3 regions of the Mesorhizobium sp. WSM4814 genome follow, and region 2 is predicted to be linked to each of the others. Evidence: predicted binding sites of a transcription regulator. Region 2 holds the regulator's gene; each other region holds the start of a gene.
The links. The regulator PhoB, encoded in region 2, activates phosphate uptake and scavenging genes when phosphate is short. The targets are predictions, from matches to a motif close to TGTCATNNANCTGTCAT.
Positions count from the first base shown of each region.

Region 1: AC0L2V_RS27440 (PhoX family protein) is a predicted target of PhoB. The motif match lies at 4,809-4,825, and genes of this name have one in related genera.
Region 3: olsB (l-ornithine N(alpha)-acyltransferase) is a predicted target of PhoB. The motif match lies at 5,400-5,416, and genes of this name have one in related genera.

Region 1 covers NZ_JBVVQT010000025.1:61,146-68,315, reverse strand. Annotated here, with positions in the region: gene AC0L2V_RS27470 (CYTH domain-containing protein) at 1-236, shown strand, start outside; gene AC0L2V_RS27465 (CHAD domain-containing protein) at 233-1,180, shown strand; gene AC0L2V_RS27460 (SulP family inorganic anion transporter) at 1,226-2,947, opposite strand; gene AC0L2V_RS27455 (helix-turn-helix domain-containing protein) at 3,070-3,339, opposite strand; gene AC0L2V_RS27450 (phosphatase PAP2 family protein) at 3,539-4,240, opposite strand; gene AC0L2V_RS27445 (hypothetical protein) at 4,351-4,689, opposite strand; gene AC0L2V_RS27440 (PhoX family protein) at 4,894-6,882, shown strand; gene AC0L2V_RS27435 (GNAT family N-acetyltransferase) at 6,973-7,170, opposite strand, start outside.
Region 2 covers NZ_JBVVQT010000016.1:3,937-11,106, reverse strand. Annotated here, with positions in the region: gene pstA (phosphate ABC transporter permease PstA) at 1-735, shown strand, start outside; gene pstB (phosphate ABC transporter ATP-binding protein PstB) at 748-1,563, shown strand; gene phoU (phosphate signaling complex protein PhoU) at 1,599-2,306, shown strand; gene phoB (phosphate regulon transcriptional regulator PhoB) at 2,323-3,012, shown strand; gene AC0L2V_RS21865 (ROK family protein) at 3,133-4,380, opposite strand; gene xylF (D-xylose ABC transporter substrate-binding protein) at 4,646-5,686, shown strand; gene AC0L2V_RS21855 (sugar ABC transporter permease) at 5,828-7,147, shown strand.
Region 3 covers NZ_JBVVQT010000015.1:50,659-57,828, reverse strand. Annotated here, with positions in the region: gene AC0L2V_RS21330 (RsmD family RNA methyltransferase) at 1-377, shown strand, start outside; gene AC0L2V_RS21325 (TrmH family RNA methyltransferase) at 378-1,229, shown strand; gene lspA (signal peptidase II) at 1,232-1,744, shown strand; gene acuI (acrylyl-CoA reductase (NADPH)) at 1,798-2,787, shown strand; gene AC0L2V_RS21310 (response regulator) at 3,014-5,302, shown strand; gene olsB (l-ornithine N(alpha)-acyltransferase) at 5,480-6,355, shown strand; gene AC0L2V_RS21300 (trimeric intracellular cation channel family protein) at 6,441-7,073, opposite strand.

The sequences.
Region 1 (7,170 bases), on a different contig from region 2:
TCGCAATCGGTCGTGTCATCGAGAAGACACGCCACCATGTTAGGCATCGCGGCCATCTCTATGAAGTCGATGTCTTCGGCGGGATGCTCAGCGGTCTGGTGGTCGCCGAGCTTGAGACGCCGCAGGACGTGCAGGGCGAAATGCTGCCAGATTGGCTCGGCCGCGAAGTCACCGGCGAGCACAGGTTCTACAACGCGTCGCTCGCCCTCGAGGGGATTCCGGAGATCGCCGCATGAGCTATCGCATCGATCCGCGCCTGCCGTTGACCGGCGAGGTCAGGCGCATCCTCGCTGAGGAGATCGGCAAGGCGCTCGTCCATCTGGACGCGGCGCATGACAGGCCGGAGCAGGCGCTGCACAAATGCCGCAGGCGGCTGAAGAAGGTGCGTGCCTTGCTGCGCCTGGTCCGTCCCGGAGACGAAACATTTTGCAGTACCGAGAACCAATGCTACCGAGAGGTGGCTGCCCTGCTTGCCGGCCCGCGCGAGGCGACCGCGCTGGTTGAAACCATCGACCGGCTGGCAAAAAACTTTCCCGAGCAAAGCGCCGGCGGCGGTCTCGATGCCGTTCGCGACACGCTGGTGGCGCGCCAGCACCAATTGCATGGTGGAGTTGGCCTCGGCGCCGCGATAGCTGCCGCGACTGCCGCTTGCGAGGATGGCATCAGCCGCATCGATACTCTGGTCTTGCCCGACCAGCCCGAACAGGCCGCCGATGTGCTTGCCGAAGGCGCCCGCATCACTCTGCGTCGCGCCAGAAAGGCGCTGGACAAGGCGGGCTCCCGCGGTGATGCTGACGATTTCCATGATCTGCGCAAGGCGGCAAAGACTCACGGCATGCATCTGTCGCTGCTTGGAAGGCTGTGGCCGACGCCGATCAAGGCACGGCGCAAGGCGGTCGACGAACTTGGCGAAAAGCTGGGCGAACTGCATGATGTGTTCGTCTTGCGCACGCTTCTCGAGGCCCACGACCGGCCGCTCGGCTCTCCTCAGGAAACGCGACTGCTGAGCAAGCTGTTGAAGCGCTCGGAGAAAAGCCTGAAAAAGACCTGTCTTGCGGCGGCAGCCGATCTGTTCGGCGACAGGCCCAGGCGCTCGACAAAAAAACTCGCGCGCAAGGCGCGCACCGATCTGGCCGCCGCGCCGCACGAAGACGCCAGCGCGCCCGGCGCCGCTGCCTGACGCGGTGCTTGCGTCCGTCCGACATCGCTGACGATGAGGAGAGGGTTAGACCTCTCCCGGCGCGGCATTCTTCAACTGCGCTCGCGCGTCCCTGATCGAGGCGGCGTATGTCACCAGCGGCCGTTTGACGCCGTGGTTGATCAGCATGCGGCGTGTCTGCGGCGAAGCGCCTGATATGATGAAGCGCACGCCGGCGCGCCTCGCCTTGTGGGCAGCGCTCTCGATGACGTTGGCCGCCGTTGAATCGAAGAATGGCACGGCCGAGCAGTCGAGGATGAAGTTCTTGCGCTGGTCGGCGATGCGGTCCAGCACCGTGGCGACGGTCGAGGCGGCGCCGAAGAAGAAGGCGCCGGAAATCCGGTAGACGACGGTGTCGGCATCGCTGGCCTCGCTGGAATCGTATCCGCTGGCGGCGCCGGTTCTGTCGGCGACATCGTCCTGCACCAGTCCCTGATCCGGCTCAACCGCAATGCTCTTGGCCATGCGGTCGATGAACAGGATCGAGCCCAGCGCGAAGCCGACGACGATGCCTTCGGTGAGATCTCGGAAGATGACGATCAGGAAAGTCGCCATCAGCACCAGCGCGTCGCCGCGCGAGGCACGCAGCAGCGTGGCAAAGGCCTGCTTCTCGAACATGTTCCAGCACACCACCGCCAGCACGCCGGCAAGGGCTGCAAGCGGGATGTAGCTGGCCAGCGGCGCCGCCACCAGCATCAGGGCAAGCAGGAGGGCCGAGTGGATCATGCCCGAGACCGGTCCATGCGCGCCGGCTCGCACATTGGTCGCGGTGCGGGCTAGGGTGCCGGTGGTGCAGATGCCGCCGAACAGGGCGGACGCGATGTTGGCGAAGCCTTGCGCCACGAGTTCGCAGTTGGAGCGGTGCCGCCTTCCTGTCATGCCGTCGGCGACCACCGCCGACAGCAGCGATTCGATCGCGCCGAGCAGCGCAAAGGCTAGGGCGTCCGGCAGGACGTCGATCATCCTGCTGAAGCTGATCGGCGGAAAGGCCGGCATTTGCAGGCTGCGCGGGATACCGCCGAAGCGCGTGCCGATCGTTTCGGCAGGCAGAGAAAACAGCGCCACGACAAGCGACGCCAGACCGATGGCGATCAGCATGGCGGGCCATTTCGGCCGCCACCGTTTCATCAGGGCAATGGCGACGATGGTCAGCAGAGCGACGAAGGTGGCGGCGAGATTGATCGTGCCGGCCGCCTCGCCGATCGCCATCAGCTTCGGCACCAGCGGTCCAGGTTCTTTGCCGGCGAGTTTTAGCCCGAACAGCTCGACGATCTGGCCGGAGAAGATGATGATGGCGATGCCGGCGGTGAAGCCGACGGTCACCGGATAAGGAATGAATTTGATGTAGGTGCCAAGCCTGAGGTAGCCGATGACGAGCAGCAAGACGCCGGCCATCATCGTCGCCAGCAGCAACCCGTCGACGCCGACCCGTGCCACGGTTGCCGCCATCAGCACGATAAAGGCGCCCGCCGGCCCGCCGATCTGGAAACGGCTGCCGCCCAGAGCCGAGACGAGGAAACCGCCAATGATGGAAGTGTAGAGCCCGCGCTCCGGAGACACGCCCGATGCGATCGCGATCGCCATCGACAGCGGCAGCGCCACGATGGCCACGGTCAGTCCGGCGATGGCATCGGCCTTGAAGTGCTCTGATGTGTAGCCTTCGCGCAGCACCGTCGCCAGCTTCGGCGTGAACAGTTCGGAAAATGTCGGCTGCGCCGGTTGATGAATTGCCCGCTGGGTTCGATGCATGGACTGCCTTCCGCTCCTGATGCATGCCGCCAAAAAGTGCACAGCGGCCACGCATAAAACCAAGCAGGCGGCGGGATCGTCGGCAGGACTGTCGGCGGTCGCCGTCGCGACTCTATTTCGGCTCAGCCTGGCGGGTTCTGCGGCACGACCGGCTTGAGGCGCACCCCCCTGCCGCCGCGCTCGCTGGCCTGGTTCTCGCCGATCAGCTCCACGCCGGCCCGGTCAAGGGCATGGATGACCTTCATCAGCGTATCGACCATGCCCCTGACCACGCCGTCGCTCGCTTCCATGCGCTGAATGGTTGGAAGCGAAACCCCGGCGCGCTCGGCGAGCGTCTTCTGATCGATGCCGGCCAGAGCCCTTGCGGCGCGCATCTGCGCGGCAGTGATCATCGGCTAAAAACCCCCGTCTGAGTCTGCATTCCATGTATAATACCATCATTTTGATGGATCAAGCATCATCATGCACATGTCAGACATGTGCACACCAGGCCGTTTGCATCTTGGCGAGCCTGCGCGCCCGCTGGGCCAGCACGCCCCAGCCGCCGCAACTTAGAGGAGAATTGGCGCAGCGTCGTTCGGAACGGGCGGTTCAGGCGCCGGTGGTCTGCCCGCGCCATCGCTGGAACGCCCATGCGACCAGCCAGCACAGCATCGCCCAGGCGAAGCCGGCGCACCAGCCGGCCAGCACGTCCGATGGCCAATGAACGCCGAGATAGACGCGGCTGATGCCGACGAGCAGTGCTGTCAGCACGGCAAGTGCCAGCACATAGATCTTGGTCGTTCGCCCAGGCAGGAAACGCGACGCCATGCTGCCCAGCGTCAAATATGTCACCGCCGACAGCATCGCATGGCCGCTTGGAAACGAAAGCGTCGCCACGTCGGCGAGATGCGAGACCAGGTCGGGGCGCGGCCGATCGATTCCTAGCTTCAGCGTGCTCGACAGGGCCTGCCCGCCCGCCACCGCGACAAAGACCAGAAACGCTGCTCCCGGCTTGTGGATCAGCAGCAGATAGACGATCACCGCCACTGTGATCAGCCCGAGCACGATGGCGCTGCCGAGGCTGGTAATGTCGCGCATCGCCCCTTCCAGCCATAGCGGTCCGATCGGATTGTCGGGCTGGCCCGCTTCACGGAAGGCGAGCATAATTTCCGTGTCGAAGGCGTGCGGCGTGGTGTCCCGCGCTACCTCCATCAGTTCCTCGAACCCCCACAGCCCGCCAGCGATGACCAGTCCGGCCAAAAGCACCGGGAATTCGATCCAGTTGAGCAGCCTGTTTGCGGTATTCTTCATCGGGCCAATCGTCTTACAGCGCCGCGCGTCCTTTTGGACGCGCAAAGGACGCTGTAGCACTTTGATTTGGCACATGATCCTTTCCGAAATCGTTTCGGGGTCATGCGCAACTACAGTTTTTGCAGATAGGGCCCGAGCGTGATCAGCGCCACCGCTGCGACGGCGAGCACGATGCCGGTCGCCTGCAACGAATTGACGCGCTCGCCGAAGAACACCAGTGCCACCACGTTCACCGACACCAGTTGGATCACCGCCGACAGGCTGAACGACACCGACATGCCGAATTCACGGATCAGCCTCAGCATGATCAGATTGCCCGCTGAATAGAGCGCCAGAGTCAGAACGATCTTGCCGAGGCTCGGCGCCAGCCCCCATTGCTTGGCCGCCGTCGCCGCCAGCAGGAAGATCACTGTCGAAATGCCGAGCTGCCCCAGTCCCCAGAAACTCACTTTTTTGTTCCTCCCGACGCCGTGCTTGCGCGCCTGCCGCAGATCTTGTTTCGGAAGCGTCGGTCGCGGTCAAGCGGCCTGATCAAAGACATGAAATCGGGCTGGAAATTGGTCGGCAACGTCATCAAACTGTGATCTGCTGGCGATACGCGGTCAGTCAAGCAACACGCTCCAGCCATCCCAAAGAGCCAGAGGCACGCCCCCATGACTGAACATCGCCCCGACGCCCATTTCCGCACCAGCCTGCTCGAGGAAAACGATGGGCCAGGAACCAATCCCACTGACAACCAGACGATGGGCGAAATCATCGCCGCGCGATTCTCGCGCCGTGGTTTTCTGCAGGGATCGCTCGCGGCAACCGCCATCGCCGCCACCGTCAGCCCGCTCGCGCTGATCCTCGCCGACGATGCCCGCGCCGGTGGCGGCTCGGTCTTCAGTTTCGACGAGGTCGAGGCAGGCGTCGACGACAAGCACCATGTCGCTGCCGGCTACGACGCCGACGTGCTGTTGCGCTGGGGCGATCCGCTGTTTGCCGATTCACCGGAATTCGATCCGACAAAACAGTCGGCGCAGGCCCAGGAAAGACAGTTTGGCTACAATAACGACTATGTCGGCTATATCCCGATCGACGGCTCGGCCGAGCATGGCCTGCTGGTGGTCAACCACGAATACACCAATCCGCATCTGATGTTCCCGGGCCTTGTCACCATCGTCGATGGGGAGGCCAAGCAGGCGCCGCTGAGCAAGGAACAGGTCGACGTCGAGATGGCCGCGCATGGCGGCACCATCGTCGAGATCCGCAAGGCATCAGGCAAATGGCAGGTGGTGCGCGACGGCAAGCTCAACCGCCGCATCACCGCCAACACCGAGATGGCACTGTCCGGCCCCGTCGCCGGCCACGACCGCGTCAAGACCAGTGCCGATCCGACCGGCACGAAGGTCATCGGCACTGTCAACAATTGTGCCGGCGGCGTCACGCCCTGGGGTACCTATGTCATGGCCGAGGAAAACATACACGGCTATTTCTCGGGCGAGCTGCCGGAAGGCCACAAGGAAGCCACCAACTACAAGCGCCTGGGTATTCCCGAAGGCGCCTATGAATGGGCTGCGCATTACGATCGCTTCGACATCGGCAAGGAGCCGAACGAGCCGAATCGCTTCGGCTGGATTGTTGAGGTCGACGTCAACGATCCGACCTCGGTGCCGAGGAAGCGCACTGCCATGGGCCGCTTCAAGCATGAGGGCGCTGAATCGATCGTCGCCAAGGATGGCCGTGTCGTTTTCTATCTCGGCGACGACGAACGCTTCGACTATGTCTATAAATTCGTCACGGCCGGCAAGTTCAACGCCGAGGACCGCGCCGCCAACATGGATCTCCTCGACGACGGCACGCTCTACGTCGCCAAATTCGCCGAAGACGGGTCGATCGAATGGCTGCCCATCGTCTTCGGCCAGGGCCCGCTGACGGCGGAGAACGGCTTTGCCAGACAGGCCGACGTGCTGATCGAGACGCGCCGTGCCGCCGATCTGCTCGGTGCCACCAAGATGGATCGCCCCGAGGACATCCAGCCCAATCCGACGACTGGCAAGGTCTACGTCATGCTGACCAACAATTCGAAGCGCAAGACGGACCAGGTCGACGCCGCCAATCCGCGCGCCGAAAACGCCTTCGGCCATATCATCGAGATCGTCGAGGACGGTGGCGATTTCACTGCCGCCAAGGGCAAGTGGGAAGTGCTGTTGAAATGCGGCGATCCCTCAGTGGCCGAAGTTGGCGCCACCTTCTCGACCGCAACCACCGCCAATGGCTGGTTCGGCATGCCGGATAATTGCGCCATCGATTCGGCCGGCCGGCTTTGGGTCTCGACCGATGGCCAGGGCCCGAAGGCCACCGGCCGCACCGATGGCCTGTGGGCGGTCGACACCGAAGGCGAGGCGCGGGCGACCTCGAAACTGTTCTTCCGCGTGCCGATCGGCGCCGAAATGTGCGGCCCGCTATTCACGCCCGACGACCAGACCGCCTTCGTCGCGGTTCAGCATCCGGCCGATGGCGGCGAAGACTGGGAGGCTTTTGGCCGTCCCTCTTACTACGAGGACCCGTCGACCCGCTGGCCTGACTTCAAGCCCGATATGCCGGTGCGGCCGTCGGTCGTCGCCATCACCAAACAGGGCGGTGGCAAGATCGCGGTCTGAATCACTGCAAGGCGCTAGCAGCGCCAAGGAAGGACTTCGTCGATACGAAATCCTTCCTTTTCCTGATGCGCGGGAATGCGCCTGATGGGCTCATTCGGCGCGCTGAACCACGGCCACGTTCATCATGCTTCTCAACCTGAAGCCAATGGACTCGTATAATCCTATGGCCGTGGTGTTGCTGGCATAGGCGTGGAGATAGGGAACTTCGCCGCGCGCCGCTATCCGGTTTGCCACGAACAGCGACAGCAGCCTGCCCAGGCCACCGCCTCGAAATTCCGGATGTGAGCA
Region 2 (7,170 bases):
GAAAGCCGGTTCAACTCGATCTTCTTCTTCACCGGCGCAAGCCGCGAGCCGGAATTGGCCGGTGTCTGGGGCGCGGTCGTCGGATCGTTCCTGACCATGATCGTAACCCTCGCCATCGCCTTCCCGATCGGCGTTTCAGCGGCGATCTATCTTGAGGAATTTGCGCCCAAGAACCGGCTGACGACGATGATCGAAGTGAATATCAACAATCTGGCGGCGGTGCCTTCGATCGTCTTCGGCCTGCTTGGACTTGCCGTATTCCTGAATTTCTTCGGCATGCCGCGCTCAGCCCCGGTGGTCGGCGGCATGGTGCTGGCGCTGATGACCTTGCCGATCATCATTATCGCCTCGCGCGCTTCGCTGCGCGCCGTGCCGCCGTCGATCCGCGAGGCGGCGCTTGGCATCGGAGCGTCCAAGGTCCAGACCGTATTCCATCACGTCCTGCCACTGGCGATGCCGGGCATCATGACCGGCACCATCCTCGGAATGGCGCATGCGCTGGGCGAAACCGCGCCGTTGCTGATGATCGGCATGGTCGCCTTCATCGTCGACATTCCCGGCGGCTTCACCGATCCCGCGACGATCCTGCCGGTGCAGATTTTCATGTGGGCGGATTTCCCGGAAGCGGGGTTCCAGCAGAAGACTTCGGCGGCGATTTTGATTTTGCTGGTGTTTTTGGTCATCATGAATGCCATCGCGGTGATACTGCGCAGGCGCTTCGAGCGGCGCTGGTAAGGAGTAGAGGATATGAACATCATGACGGAAGCCGGCGTCGAGCAGAAACTGAGCAGCGCAACCAACGCCCCTTCGATCAAGATGAAGGGCGAAAAGGTCTCCGTTCACTACGGCGAGAAGCGAGCACTGTTCGACGTCGATCTCGATGTCCGCGAGCATCAGGTGACGGCGTTGATCGGCCCATCGGGCTGCGGCAAGTCGACGTTCCTGCGTTGCCTGAACCGAATGAACGACACGATCGATATCGCGCGGGTGAGCGGCAAGATCACGCTCGACGGCGAGGATGTCTACGACCCGAAAATCGATGTCGTCGAGCTGCGAGCTCGCGTCGGCATGGTGTTCCAGAAGCCGAACCCGTTTCCGAAGTCGATCTACGAAAACGTCGCCTACGGTCCGCGCATCCACGGCCTGGCCAGGAGCAAGGCCGAGTTGGACGGCATCGTCGAATCGAGCCTGAAGAAGGCCGGCCTGTTCAACGAGGTCAAGGATCGCCTGCTCGAGTCGGGTACCGGCCTGTCCGGCGGACAGCAGCAGCGCCTGTGCATTGCGCGCGCCATCGCCGTGTCGCCGGAAGTGATCCTGATGGACGAGCCCTGTTCGGCGCTCGATCCTATCGCCACCGCCCGCGTCGAGGAACTGATCGACGAACTGCGCCAGAACTATACGATCGTCATCGTCACCCATTCGATGCAGCAGGCGGCGCGCGTGTCGCAACGCACGGCGATGTTCCATCTCGGCTATCTGGTCGAGGAGGGCGCGACCGACAAGATGTTCACCAACCCCGACGACAAGCGCACCCAGGACTACATCACCGGCCGGTTCGGCTGAGCGGTCCGGCGAATTTCGAACACGAGGACAGCACCATGGGTGAACACACCGTCGCATCTTTCGACGAGGAACTGGAGCACATCGACCGGCTGATCCGCGACATGGACGAGCTCGCCGCCGCAATGGTAGCGGCCTCGATCCGCGCGCTGCTTGCGTCGGACAATGCGATGGCGCAGCGCGTCGTCTCGGACGACGCCATCATGGATGCGCGGCAGCGCGAACTCGATGACAGCGCCATCACGCTGATCGCCAAGCGGCAGCCGATGGCGCAGGATCTGCGCGCCGTGGTTGGCGCAATCCGCATGGCTGGCGATCTCGAGCGCATCGGCGATCTGGCCAAGAACATAGCCAAACGGGTCAGCGCAGTCGGGCAGAGCGCGACGCCGCGTAATCTGTCGCACGGTATTGACGCGATGGCGGATCTCGTTCTTGTGCAGCTGCGCGGGGTGGTCGAGCACTATGTGTCGCGCGATGCCGGCGCGTTGAAGGAACTGCGCGCCGACGACCAGAAGATCGACGTGAAATACACGGCGGTTTTTCGCGAGCTCCTGACCTACATGATGGAGGATCCGCGCAACATCACCGCCTGCACGCACCTTCTGTTCTGCGCCAAGAATCTCGAGCGTATCGGCGATCACGTCACCAACATCGCCGAAAACGCCTACTTTGTCGTGACCGGGCAGCAATTGCCGGCGGACCGCCCGAAGCTCGACGAAACGACGATGTCGGCGCCGGCGACATGACAGGAGTGACCGGCCGATGATCGCGCCGCGCATCATGGTGGTGGAGGATGAAGAGCCGTTGGGCGTCCTCCTCCGTTACAATCTTGAATCCGAAGGCTATCAGGTCGAGGTGGTGACGCGCGGCGACGAGGCCGAAATCCGGCTGCAGGAAAACGTGCCCGATCTTTTGGTGCTCGACTGGATGGTGCCGGCGGTTTCCGGCATCGAGCTTTGCCGGCGGCTTCGGGTGCGCCCCGAAACCGAGCGGCTGCCGATCATCATGCTGACCGCGCGCGGCGAGGAGAGCGACCGGGTGCGCGGCCTTTCGACCGGAGCCGACGACTATCTGGTCAAGCCGTTCTCGACACCGGAATTCATGGCCAGGGTCAAGGCGCTGCTGCGCCGCGCCAAGCCGGAAGTGCTGTCCAGCGTGCTCAAGGTCGGCGACATCATGCTCGATCGTGAATCGCACCGGGTCTATCGCAAGAAGAGCGAGATCCGGCTCGGGCCGACCGAATTCCGGCTGCTCGAATTCATGATGCGGCACCCGGGCCGGGTCTTCTCGCGCAGCCAGTTGCTCGACAATGTCTGGGGCGAGACGATCTACATCGACGAGCGCACGGTGGACGTCCATGTCGGCCGGTTGCGCAAGGCGGTCAACAATGGTCGCATGCCCGATGTCATCCGCACCATCCGTGGCGCCGGCTATGCGATCAGGGAAGACTAGCTGATACCTGCGCTTCCGGCGTACCCCAAAGTACGCTCCGCTCCGGATCTCGGAACCCACCATTCTCGACTCGGCCTGACCTGAATCTCAACACACCCCAAGTCGCGACCCGGGAATCCTTCAAGCCACGTTCTTTCCGACCGAGCCGGCTCGTGCCTGGATGCTCGGCGCGAAAATCTCCTGGTCGACGAAGCTTAGCGCCCGCATGGCGCAGCCTTCGCGGATCAGCGGCAACTCGTTCGGCTCGGTGTCGAAGGAAATCGAACCCGAATGCTGGCCGCCGGCGGTCTGGGCGATGGCCTCGCGCAGCGCCGGCTCGATCAGGTCGAAGGCGGCAGCGCTGGCGCCGACCATGGCCACGGGCGCCGGATCGATCAGCGCGAACAGGCTGCCGAGCCCGAAGCCGAGCGCCTCGCCGGCCTTGCGGTAGGCTTCGCGCTCCGGTCCGTCCGTCTCGCGCGCCCGGGCCGCCAGTGCCCGCATCTCGGCGTCGCTGACATCGGCGACCGGCTCGGCATTCTCGCTCAACAGCCTTGCGTTGCGCCAGATGGCGTAGTTGCCGGCATAAGCCTCGACGCAACCGCGCCGCCCGCAGCGGCAAAGCGCGCCACCCGGCCGATGGATCATGTGGCCGAATTCGCCGCCTGAGGAGTGGGTGCCGGTGAACAGCTCGCCCTTCAGCACCAGCCCCATGCCGATGCCGTGCGAGAGCAGGATGGCGATGAAGTCATCGCGGTAGCGATCCGGGTGGCGCCAGCGCAGCGCCACGGCCATCATGTTGCAGTCGTTCTCCATGATGGCCGGGATGCCGAACTCGCGTTCCAGAATGTCGGCGAAGGCGATGTTCGTCTGCGGCGTGATCGGCGACCACAACATGGCGCGCGCATGGGAATCGGTGATGCCCTGGATCGCCAGCGCGATGCGGGCGACGCTTTGGACATCGAGGTCGGGATCTTCGAGCCGGCGCCGGACGATGGCGACACATTCGCCGATCAGCGCGTCACGCGACATGGTCAGCGTGTCCAGCCGGCGCTGGTCCTCGGCGACCACTTGTCCGGCATAATCGATGACGGCGACCGACAGGAAATTCAGCGACAACACGACGGCCAACACCGCAGCGGCTTGCGGATTGAGGCTGAGGCCGACCTGCGGCCGGCCGCGTTTCAGCGAAACCGTCTCGCTCGCCTTGCTCTCGGCCAGGATGCCTTCCTGGATCAGGTCGGCAGAGATCGCCGATATGGTCGAATGGCTGAGGCCGGTGGTCGCGGCGATCTCGGTCCGCGACGGCTGGCCTGCCCGGCGCACGGCCGAAATCACCATCGCCCGGTTGCGCCGGCGCAGATCGTCATGACGGATTCCCACCGACATTTTTGTTTCCTCCTCATCGCCGCGGCCGCTCATGAATCGGAAGCCGTCGGTAATGTCCGACAAATACTGGCAGAAGCGGAGGGGGCTGTCATTATTTATTCCGAGCCTCGAAAAAAAGCCCGACAGGACGTCAACATCCATCAGAATTGGTGTTGACAGTGCTTCGGCGTTGGACCAGTATTTTTTCGAGGCTCGAAAAAATAGAGCCTTTGTGCCGGCCTTCGGGCCAGTTGGTCGCGCCCTACGCGGCGCAGGGAGGAATATCATGAAGAGATTCGCAGCCGCCATTCTGGCGGGGGTCGCCATGTCGCTGACGCTCGCGTCGGCCGCGCAGGCCAAGGACAAGGTCATCGGCGTTTCGTGGTCGAACTTCCAGGAAGAGCGTTGGAAGACCGACGAAGCCGCCATGAAGGCGGCGATCGAGGCCGCCGGCGACAAATATATTTCCGCTGACGCACAGTCCAATCCCGGCAAGCAGCTGACCGACGTCGAGAGCCTGATCTCGCAGGGCGCCAACGCGCTGATCATCCTTGCGCAGGATGCCTCGGCCATCGGTCCGGCGGTGCAGAAGGCGCTGGACGAAGGCATTCCGGTCGTCGGCTATGACCGGCTGATCGAGAACAAGGACGTGTTCTATCTGACCTTCGACAACCAGGAAGTCGGCCGCATGCAGGCCCGCGAAGTGTTCAAGGTGGCGCCGGAAGGCAATTACGTTTTCATCAAGGGCTCGGGCGCCGACCCGAATGCCGATTTCCTGTTCGCCGGCTCCATGGAAGTGCTCAAGGATGCCATCGACAGCGGCAAGATCAAGAATGTCGGCGAGGCTTATACGGACGGCTGGCTTCCCGCCAACGCCCAGAAGAACATGGAACAGTTCCTGACCGCCAACGACAACAAGGTCGATGCGGTGGTTGCCGCCAATGACGGCACCGCCGGTGGCGTCGTCGCGGCGCTGACGGCGCAAGGCCTGGCCGGATCCGTCCCGGTTTCGGGCCAGGACGGCGACCATGCCGCGCTGAACCGTATCGCGCTGGGCACACAGACCGTATCGGTGTGGAAAGACGCGCGCGAGCTCGGCAAGAACGCCGCCGAGATCGCCTCGCAGCTGGCCGACGGCAAGCCGATGACAGACATTGCCGGCGTCAAGGATTTCACCACGCCGGGCGGCAATGTCGTCAAGTCGCTGTTCCTGACGCCGATTGCCATCACCAGGGACAATCTCAACGTCGTCATCGACGCCGGCTGGATCAAGCAGGAAGAGGTCTGCGCCGGCGTGGCGGCGGGCACCGTCGCGGTCTGCAACTGATCCGCCTTCGCCAAAAAAACCTGAAACGCCGCGGCTTCACGCCGCGGCGTTTTTTTCAAAAGAGTTGTTTTTCCGCGTCTCGCGGGTAATTTCTAAGCTGCTTCCGGCATCCGCGGCAGACGGCAACGGTGGGAGGACATCATGACCGACACGACTTCCAACACGCCGGCTGCCGATCGGGCGCGTGAATCCGAGCTCAGCCCCTTCGGCCGCTTCCTCAAGGCAACCGAGCTCGACATACGCATGCTCGGCATGGTCGGCGCGCTGCTGATCATCTGGGTTGGAATCCACATCCTGTCGGGTGGGCTTTTCCTCACGCCGCGCAATCTCTGGAACCTGTCGGTGCAAACTTCCTCGGTCGCGATCATGGCGACCGGCATGGTGCTGGTCATCGTGATGCGCAACATCGATCTTTCGGTCGGCTCCGTCGAAGGCGTGATCGGCATGGTGATGGGCGTTGCGCAGGCAGAATTCCTCATCCGCGTCATGGGATTCCAGCTTGGAAATCCCTGGATATGGGTAATCGCCCTGGCTGCCGGCGTGGCGCTCGGCCTCATGATCGGCGCGCTTCAGGGCTTCATCATTGCCTATCTCGAGGTTCCGGCCTTCATCGTGACGCTGGGCGGCCTGCTGATCTGGCGCGGCATGGCGTGGCTGATGACGAGCGGGCGCACCGTCGCGCCGCTCGATGCCACGTTCCAGCTGATGGGTGGCGGGCCGCGTGGCTCGATCGGGGCGACCGCGAGCTGGATCGTCGGCATTCTCGCCTGTGTGGCCGTCGCCTTGATGCTGCTCAACGGCCGGTCGCAGCGCAAGCGCTTCAAGTTTCCGTTGCGCCCGGTCTGGGCGGAGAGCCTGCTTGGTGTTGTCGCCTGCGCCGCCATCCTCGGCGCCGTCTGGATCGCCAATTCCTATCCGTGGCCAATCGGCATCGTTCGCCAATACGCCCAGCGGAACGGCATCACCATCCCCGAGGGCGGGCTGTTCATCGCCCATGGCATCGCCATACCGGTGCTGATCGCGGTCGCAGTCGGCATCGTCATGACCTTCATCACCCGGCGCACCCGATTCGGCCGCTACGTCTTTGCCATTGGCGGCAACCCGGAAGCGGCGGAACTCGCCGGCATCAACACGCGCTGGGTGACCATGAAAGTGTTCATGATCATGGGCGTTCTGGCCGCGATCAGCGCGGCAATTGCTTCGGCCCGCCTCAATGCGGCGACCAATGCGCTGGGCACGCTGGACGAACTCTTGGTCATCGCAGCAGCCGTCATCGGCGGCACGTCGCTGGCCGGCGGCTCCGGCACGGTGCTCGGCGCCATGCTGGGCGCGCTTCTGATGCAGTCGCTGCAGTCCGGCATGGTATTGCTCGGCATCGATTCACCGCTTCAGAGCGTCGTCGTCGGCGCCGTGCTGGTCGTCGCCGTCTGGCTCGACACCGTCTACCGCAAGCGGGTCTGAGCATGATCCCGAGCCAAAGGTCC
Region 3 (7,170 bases), on a different contig from region 2:
TGTCGCAAAAGCCGATCCGTTGGATCGTCGACGACGCCCTAAAATTCGCCGAGCGCGAGGAGCGCCGAGGCAGCCGTTACGACATCGTCCTGTTCGATCCGCCCGCCTATGGCCGTGGCCCCAGGGGCGAGGTCTGGCAATTGTTCGAGGATCTGCCGGCTCTGACCGACCTCTGCCGCTCGGTCCTGACGCCGAAGCCGCTCGCTGTCGTGCTGACCGCCTATTCGATCCGCGCTTCCTTCTTCGCCATCCATGCCTTGATGCGCGACACTTTTGCCGGCATGGGCGGCACGGTCGAATCCGGCGAACTGATTATCCGCGAGAAATCCGCCGGCCGGGCGCTGTCCACCTCGCTGTTTTCGCGCTGGGTGGCCTGAATGAGCGAGCGGCACGCCGGCGCGCCAGGGCAGGTGAAGGAAGTCACCAGCCTTGCCAATCCGTTGATCAAGGACATCAAGGCGCTCTCGCTGAAGAAATACCGCGACCAGCAGAACGCATTCATGGCCGAGGGGCTGAAGCTGGTCATCGACGCGCTCGACCTCGGCTGGTCGATCCGGACGCTGGTCTTCGCCAAAGCCGGACGCGGCAACGCGGCGGTCGAAAAGGTCGCGGCACGCACGGTTGCCGCCGGCGGCACCGTGCTCGAAGTTTCGGAAAAAGTGCTCGTCGCCATCACGCGCCGCGACAACCCGCAAATGGTGGTCGGCGTCTTTTCGCAAAAGTTCCTGCCGCTGAAGGACATCCGCGCTCAAGACGGCGATGTCTGGGTGGCGCTCGACCGCGTGCGCGATCCCGGCAATCTCGGTACCGTCATCCGCACCGTCGATGCCGTTGGCGCCAAGGGCATCATCCTGGTCGGCGAGACCACCGATCCTTTTTCCGTCGAGACCGTGCGCGCCACGATGGGCTCGATCTTCGCCGTGCCGGTCGCCAAGGCGACGCCGGAAGCCTTCCTTGCGTGGCGAAAAAGCTTTCCTGGCCTGGTTGCCGGCACACATCTGAAGGGTGCGGTCGATTACCGTTCGGTCGACTTTTCCAAAGGCCCGGTGCTGCTGATGATGGGCAACGAACAGCAGGGCCTGCCCGAAAGCCTGGCCGAAAGCTGCGACAGATTGCTGCGGATTCCACAGTCTGGTCGGGCCGATTCGCTCAATCTCGCGGTGGCCACCGGCATCATGCTGTTCGAGGTCCGGCGCCGCGCGCTGAAACTTGCCCCGGAGGGCGCCTGACCGTGACATCCCGAACGGTGAAAGCCCCAACGGCAAAATCCTGGTTGCCCTACGTCGTGCTGGTCGCCGCCGCGGTGACGCTCGACCAGTGGGTGAAATATCTGGTCGAGACCGGCCTCCCTTTTCAGGAAAAGGTCGATCTTGTCCCGTTCCTGGCATTGTATCGCACCTACAACACCGGCATCGCCTTCTCGATGTTTTCGTCCTTCGGTGACACCGGCCTGGTGGTCATCGCCGCTTTTGTCGTCGCTTTCGTGCTCTATCTCGCGGCCCGCACTCCGCCCGGCCACGTGCTTACCCGCATCGGCTTTGCGCTGATCGTCGGCGGCGCGCTCGGCAATCTGTTCGACCGCGTTACCTATGGTCACGTGATCGACTACATCCTGTTTCACACCCCAATATGGTCCTTCGCCATCTTCAACCTCGCCGACGCCTTCATCGCAGTCGGCGCGGTGGTGGTCGTCCTCGACGAACTCATTGGTTGGCGGCGTGAGGCCAAGCCCTCAAGCGATTGACCTGGCCTTCTGCCGCCATACAGTGTCCCATTCAAGAAGCCCGAGGAGAAGACATGCCCGAAACCTTCAAAGCCATCCTCGTTTCGCGCGACGCCGAGAAGAAGCAGTCGGTCGCGATCACCGACCTTACCGAAGCCGACCTGATGGAAGGCGATGTCACCGTCGCCGTCGAGGCGACGACGGTGAACTACAAGGACGGCCTCGCCATATCCGGCAAGGCGCCGGTGATCCGCCGCTGGCCGCTGGTGCCGGGCATTGATTTCGCCGGCACCGTCATCTCGTCCTCCCATGCCGACTGGCGCACGGGGGACAAGGTCATATTGAACGGCTGGGGTGTCGGCGAGACGCATTTTGGCGCCTATGCCGAGCGCGCCCGTGTCAAGGGCGACTGGCTGGTGCCGCTGCCCCAGGGCATGAGCCTGCATGATGCGATGGCGGTCGGCACGGCAGGTTACACCGCCATGCTTTGCGTTATCGCGCTGGAACGGCACGGCATCGTGCCGGAACGCGGCCCCATCGTGGTGACGGGCGCGGCCGGCGGCGTCGGCTCGGTCGCGGTTTCGATTCTGTCCAGCCTCGGCTATCACGTCGTCGCCTCGACCGGCCGCAGCGCTGAAAGTTCCTACCTGACCGACCTGGGTGCTTCGGAGGTGATATCGCGCGACGAGCTTGCCCAGCCGGCAAAGCCGCTCGCCAAGGAACGCTGGGCCGGCGGCGTCGACGCGGTCGGCAGTCACACCCTGGCCAATGTCCTTTCGATGACCTCCTATGGCGGCGCCGTCGCCGCCTGCGGCCTGGCCGGCGGCATGGATCTGCCGACGAGCGTCGCCCCGTTCATCCTGCGCGGCGTTTGTCTGCTCGGCATCGATTCGGTGATGGCGCCAAAAACGGTCCGCATGGAGGCGTGGCGCCGCATCGGCACGGACCTCGACCTCCAGAAGCTCGCCAACCTGTCCACGACCATCGGCTTCGATGGCATCATCGACGCCGCGCACGATATCGTCGAGGGCAAGGTCCGCGGTCGCTTGGTGGTGGACATGTGAGCTCTTCCTTCTCCGATTTTTAATGCATGTCGAGCAAAAAGCATGCCCTCGGGCCTGCAGCGGTTTGCGATAACGGCATGCATAAAAACAGTAACCTGAAGCGCCTCGCATGAGGCCGGCCAAACGCGACGCGCTTCAGGAGCGGAGAGGCAAAAAACGCGCGACCGCTAAAATTCGAACGATCCGCGGCAATTTTCCATAATCTCTGTCTGGCAAGGGTTTCCGCATGGTCACGGAATCCGGCATCAGAGAAACAGAGAGCGCCGAAAACGTCGACGGGATCGGCCCGGAGGCGCCAAGCCGGCAGCATATCGCGGCGCCGCCACTGGCGCCTGAATTGCCCGCCGCCAATCGCGAAGGCCTGCCGTTCCTGATGCTCGTCGCCATCGTCGTGCTGGCGGGCCTGTCGCATCTGACCGGCGCGCCGATCTTCATCACCGTCGGGCTTTTGTCGACTGGCATGGCAGGCCTTGCCGTGCATCTGCGTGCCAGGCGCACGGCGCGCCGCACGGTTGCGCTGCTTGGCGAGACCGCAGCGCGCAGCCGCGCCGAGGTTGAGAGCCTGGCCGACCGCGTGTGGGAGATGCAGGAGAGCGAGGAACGCTTTCGCGGGCTGATCGACGCGCTTGGCGATCTCGTCGTCCATCGCGACCGTGACGCCCACATCGTCTATGCCAACAAGGTTTTCGCCGAGCTTGTCGGAGCCGACCAGCGCGACCTTGCCGGCAAGGCCCTGGCCGACCTCGGCATCGACGTCGGCATCGTTCCCGATGCCGCTTTTTCCGACCATGAATGCCTGAGCTCCACCGACGTCGCCATTAGAACACCGAGCGGCCCGCGCTGGTTCTCATGGATCGAACTGTCCGTGCGCGACAAGGAGAGCGGCGCTGTCTCGCATCGCGCCATCGCCCGCGACATTACCGCCCGCAAGCACGCCGAAACGTCGCTGATCACCGCCCGCGAGCGAGCCGAATATGCAAGCCAGGCCAAATCGCGCTTCCTCGCCACCGTCAGCCACGAGATCCGCACGCCGATGAACGGCATCATGGGCATGGCCAAGCTGCTGGCGGACACCGGGCTCTCGCCGCAACAACGGACCTATGTCGGCGCCATCTCGACCTCGGCCAGCGCGCTGCTGGCGCTGATCGAGGACCTGCTCGACTATTCCAAGATCGAGGCAGGCCGCTTCGATCCCGAACCGCAGCCAATGTCGGTGCGCGAGATCGCCGACAACATCGTGGAACTCCTGGCGGCGCGTGCCTTCGCCAAGAACATCGGCCTTGGCTGCCATGTCGAACCCGACGTGCCGCAGATGATATCAGCCGATCCTGGAAGGGTCAGGCAGGTGCTGCTCAACCTCATCGGCAACGCCATCAAGTTCACCGACAGCGGCGGCGTGTTGGTGAGCATCGCTCGTGCCCGCACCGAAACCACCGACCGCATAGGCTTCACCGTCACCGACACCGGTCCCGGCCTGCACGAGGACGACTTGGAGCGCATCTTCGAGGAATTCGAACAGGCTGACGGCACGTCGACCCGCGCGCATGGCGGCGCCGGGCTCGGTCTTGCCATCTCCAGGCGCCTGGTGATCGCCATGGGCGGCACGATCTCGGTGTCGAGCCAGCTCGGCCAGGGTTCGGAATTCGTCTTCGAAATCCCTGCAATATCGGCCACCGAGCCGCCGCAGAGCCGTCGAGATGCGCTGTCAGGGCGGCGCGCCGTGATCCTGTCGAAGAACGCCATCGAGGCCGACGCCATCGCCCGCACCATCCGCGCCAATGGCGGCAAGGTCGATCTGGCCACCACCGCCGCCCAGGCAGCGTCCTTCGCCGAAGACTGCGACGCGCTTTTGGTCGATGCGGCCATGGAGGAAGGCGACGGCAGGTTGCTCAAACGCCTTCGCCAGAGCGGCTTTGCCGATTGCGAGGCGATCACACTGATCGCGCCAACCGACCGCGGCATGCTGGGCGAGTTCCGCGCCAGCGGCTACGCCACCTTTCTGGCAAGGCCGGTGCGTGGCGAAACGTTGCTTCGCGTGCTTTTGACCAGCAGCGTGCCTGCCCTCACCCAGCCGCAGCCGGAAAAGCGCGGCGCACCAACCGCCCGCGCCATTGGCGGCCGGCGGCGGGGCCTGTCCGTGCTGATCGCCGAGGATAACGACATCAACGCCATGCTTGCCCGTGCCACGCTGCTAAAGGCCGGGCATCGCGTGAAACTGGTCGGCAACGGCAAGGCCGCCGTCGAGGCCGTCACCGGCACCGACCACAAGTACCGCTTCGACGTGGTGCTGATGGACCTGCACATGCCTGTCATGGACGGGCTGGACGCGATCGCCGCCATCCGCCGGCACGAGGAGGAAACCGCCGTGTCGCCGGTTCCGATCATGGTGCTGTCGGCGGACAGTCAGGAAACGACCCGCCACGCAGTGCTCGCCCATGGCGCCAGCGGCTTCGTCACCAAGCCGCTCGACCCCGACGCGCTTGTCCATGCGGTCGAGGGTCACGTCGCCGCTTGATCCGCCGGCTGTCCTTGCCTGGCTTACCTGCAGAACATAGCCGGTTGAAGGGTTGACCAGCCGACGAAGTATTGCCGGCAGGGCCGTATCACGGTACTGTCACAATCCTGTTGCACATACGCCGTATCCCCGTGCCAAGAGGGATGGCTCGAAGGAGAATCACTCGTGCATACAGTTATGCCGGAATGTGACGCTCGGCCGAACGCCAGGGGTGCTTTGCTCACCGGGCGCAACGTCGATGCTGTCATAAAAGGCGAAGCGCTTGGCCGTATCGGCAACCTCGAAGTGCGGCTCGCACGCAACGAGGCCGAGATCGCCGCCGCGCAGGAAGTGCGCTACCGGGTGTTCTATGACGAGCTCGGCGCCAGGAAAACCCTGTTTCAGGTGCAGGACCGCCGCGACGCCGACCATTTTGATCCGCTCTGTGATCATCTGCTCGTCTTCGACACCTCGCTGTCCGGTCCCGAGCATCGCCGCATTGTCGGCACCTACCGCCTGTTGCGGCAGGAGATCGCGGCAGCGGCCGGCGGCTTCTATTCCGAGGGCGAGTTTGAGCTGACCAATCTTATCGCCCGCCATCCCGGCCAGCGTTTCCTCGAGCTCGGCCGCTCCTGCGTCTTGCCGGAATACCGCTCGAAGCGCACCATCGAGGCGCTCTGGCAAGGTATCTGGGCCTATATCAACCATTATGGGATCGGCGTGATGACCGGTTGCGCCTCGTTCCCCGGCACCGTGCCGGCGGCGCACGCCGAAGCGCTGACCTATCTCGCCCATCACTGCCGGACGAATTCGGCCTGGGACGTGCGCGCCGTCGCCGGCCGCTACTGTTCCATGGATTTGATGCCGATCGAGGCGGTCAACGCCAAGGCCGCGATCGCGGCGATGCCACCGCTGGTCAAGGGCTATCTGCGCGTCGGCGCGCGCATCGGCGACGGCTGCGTCATCGACCGCGAATTCTCGACGGTCGACGTGTTCGTGGTGATGCCGGTCAAGGAGATCGGCGCCCGCTACGTCAGCTATTATGGCGGGGAAGCCCAGCGCTTCGCCGCCTGAGATTCCAATGAGTAGCGAATAGGGAGTAGCGAGTAGCGGGAGTTTCGCTGCGGATCGTTGTCCCCAGTCGCTACTCGCCCTCATTTCACGGAATATCTTCCGGCCGCCGGCCGGGCCGGCTCTTGTAGGACGGAAAGGCCCAGCCGAACTTAAGCGCGCCGCCACGCACGCAGAAAGCGGCTATGAAGCCCACCAGGCCCGAGGCGAGCGGCGGCAGTCCGGCGAGATCGCCTGTTGTAAACAGGATGGCGCCCGCAAGGGCGGCGGTGACATAGATTTCTGGTCTCAAGAGCACCGAAGCCTCACCGGCCAGCAGGTCGCGCAAGATCCCGCCGAACGTGGCGGTGAGCACGCCGGTAACAACGGACACGACCGGCGAGCCGGTGATGGCCAGGCCCTTGGCGGCACCCATCACCGAAAACGCGGCGAGGCCGACGGCGTCGAGCCAGAGCAGTAATTTCCAGCGGGATTCGAGACGGTGCGCCCCGAAAAAGACAAGCATCGCCACCACCGCGCAGATCAGCACATAGCCAGAGTTGGTAACCCAGAAGACCGGCAGATTGAGGATGACGTCACGAAACGTGCCACCGCCGATGCCGGTGACGCTGGCCAGGAACAGAAAGCCGATGATGTCGAGCTGCTTGCGCGAAGCGGCCAGCGCACCGGTCGCCGCGAAGACGGCGACACCGGCATAGTCGAGAAGCTCGATCGGGTTCAAGGGCATAGCGGAGTAGGAGAGCGGGTGAATAGGGATGTATGAATAGCACGAAGCCGGACGATTGGTACGGCTCCTTTACCCTACTGCTCCTACTGCC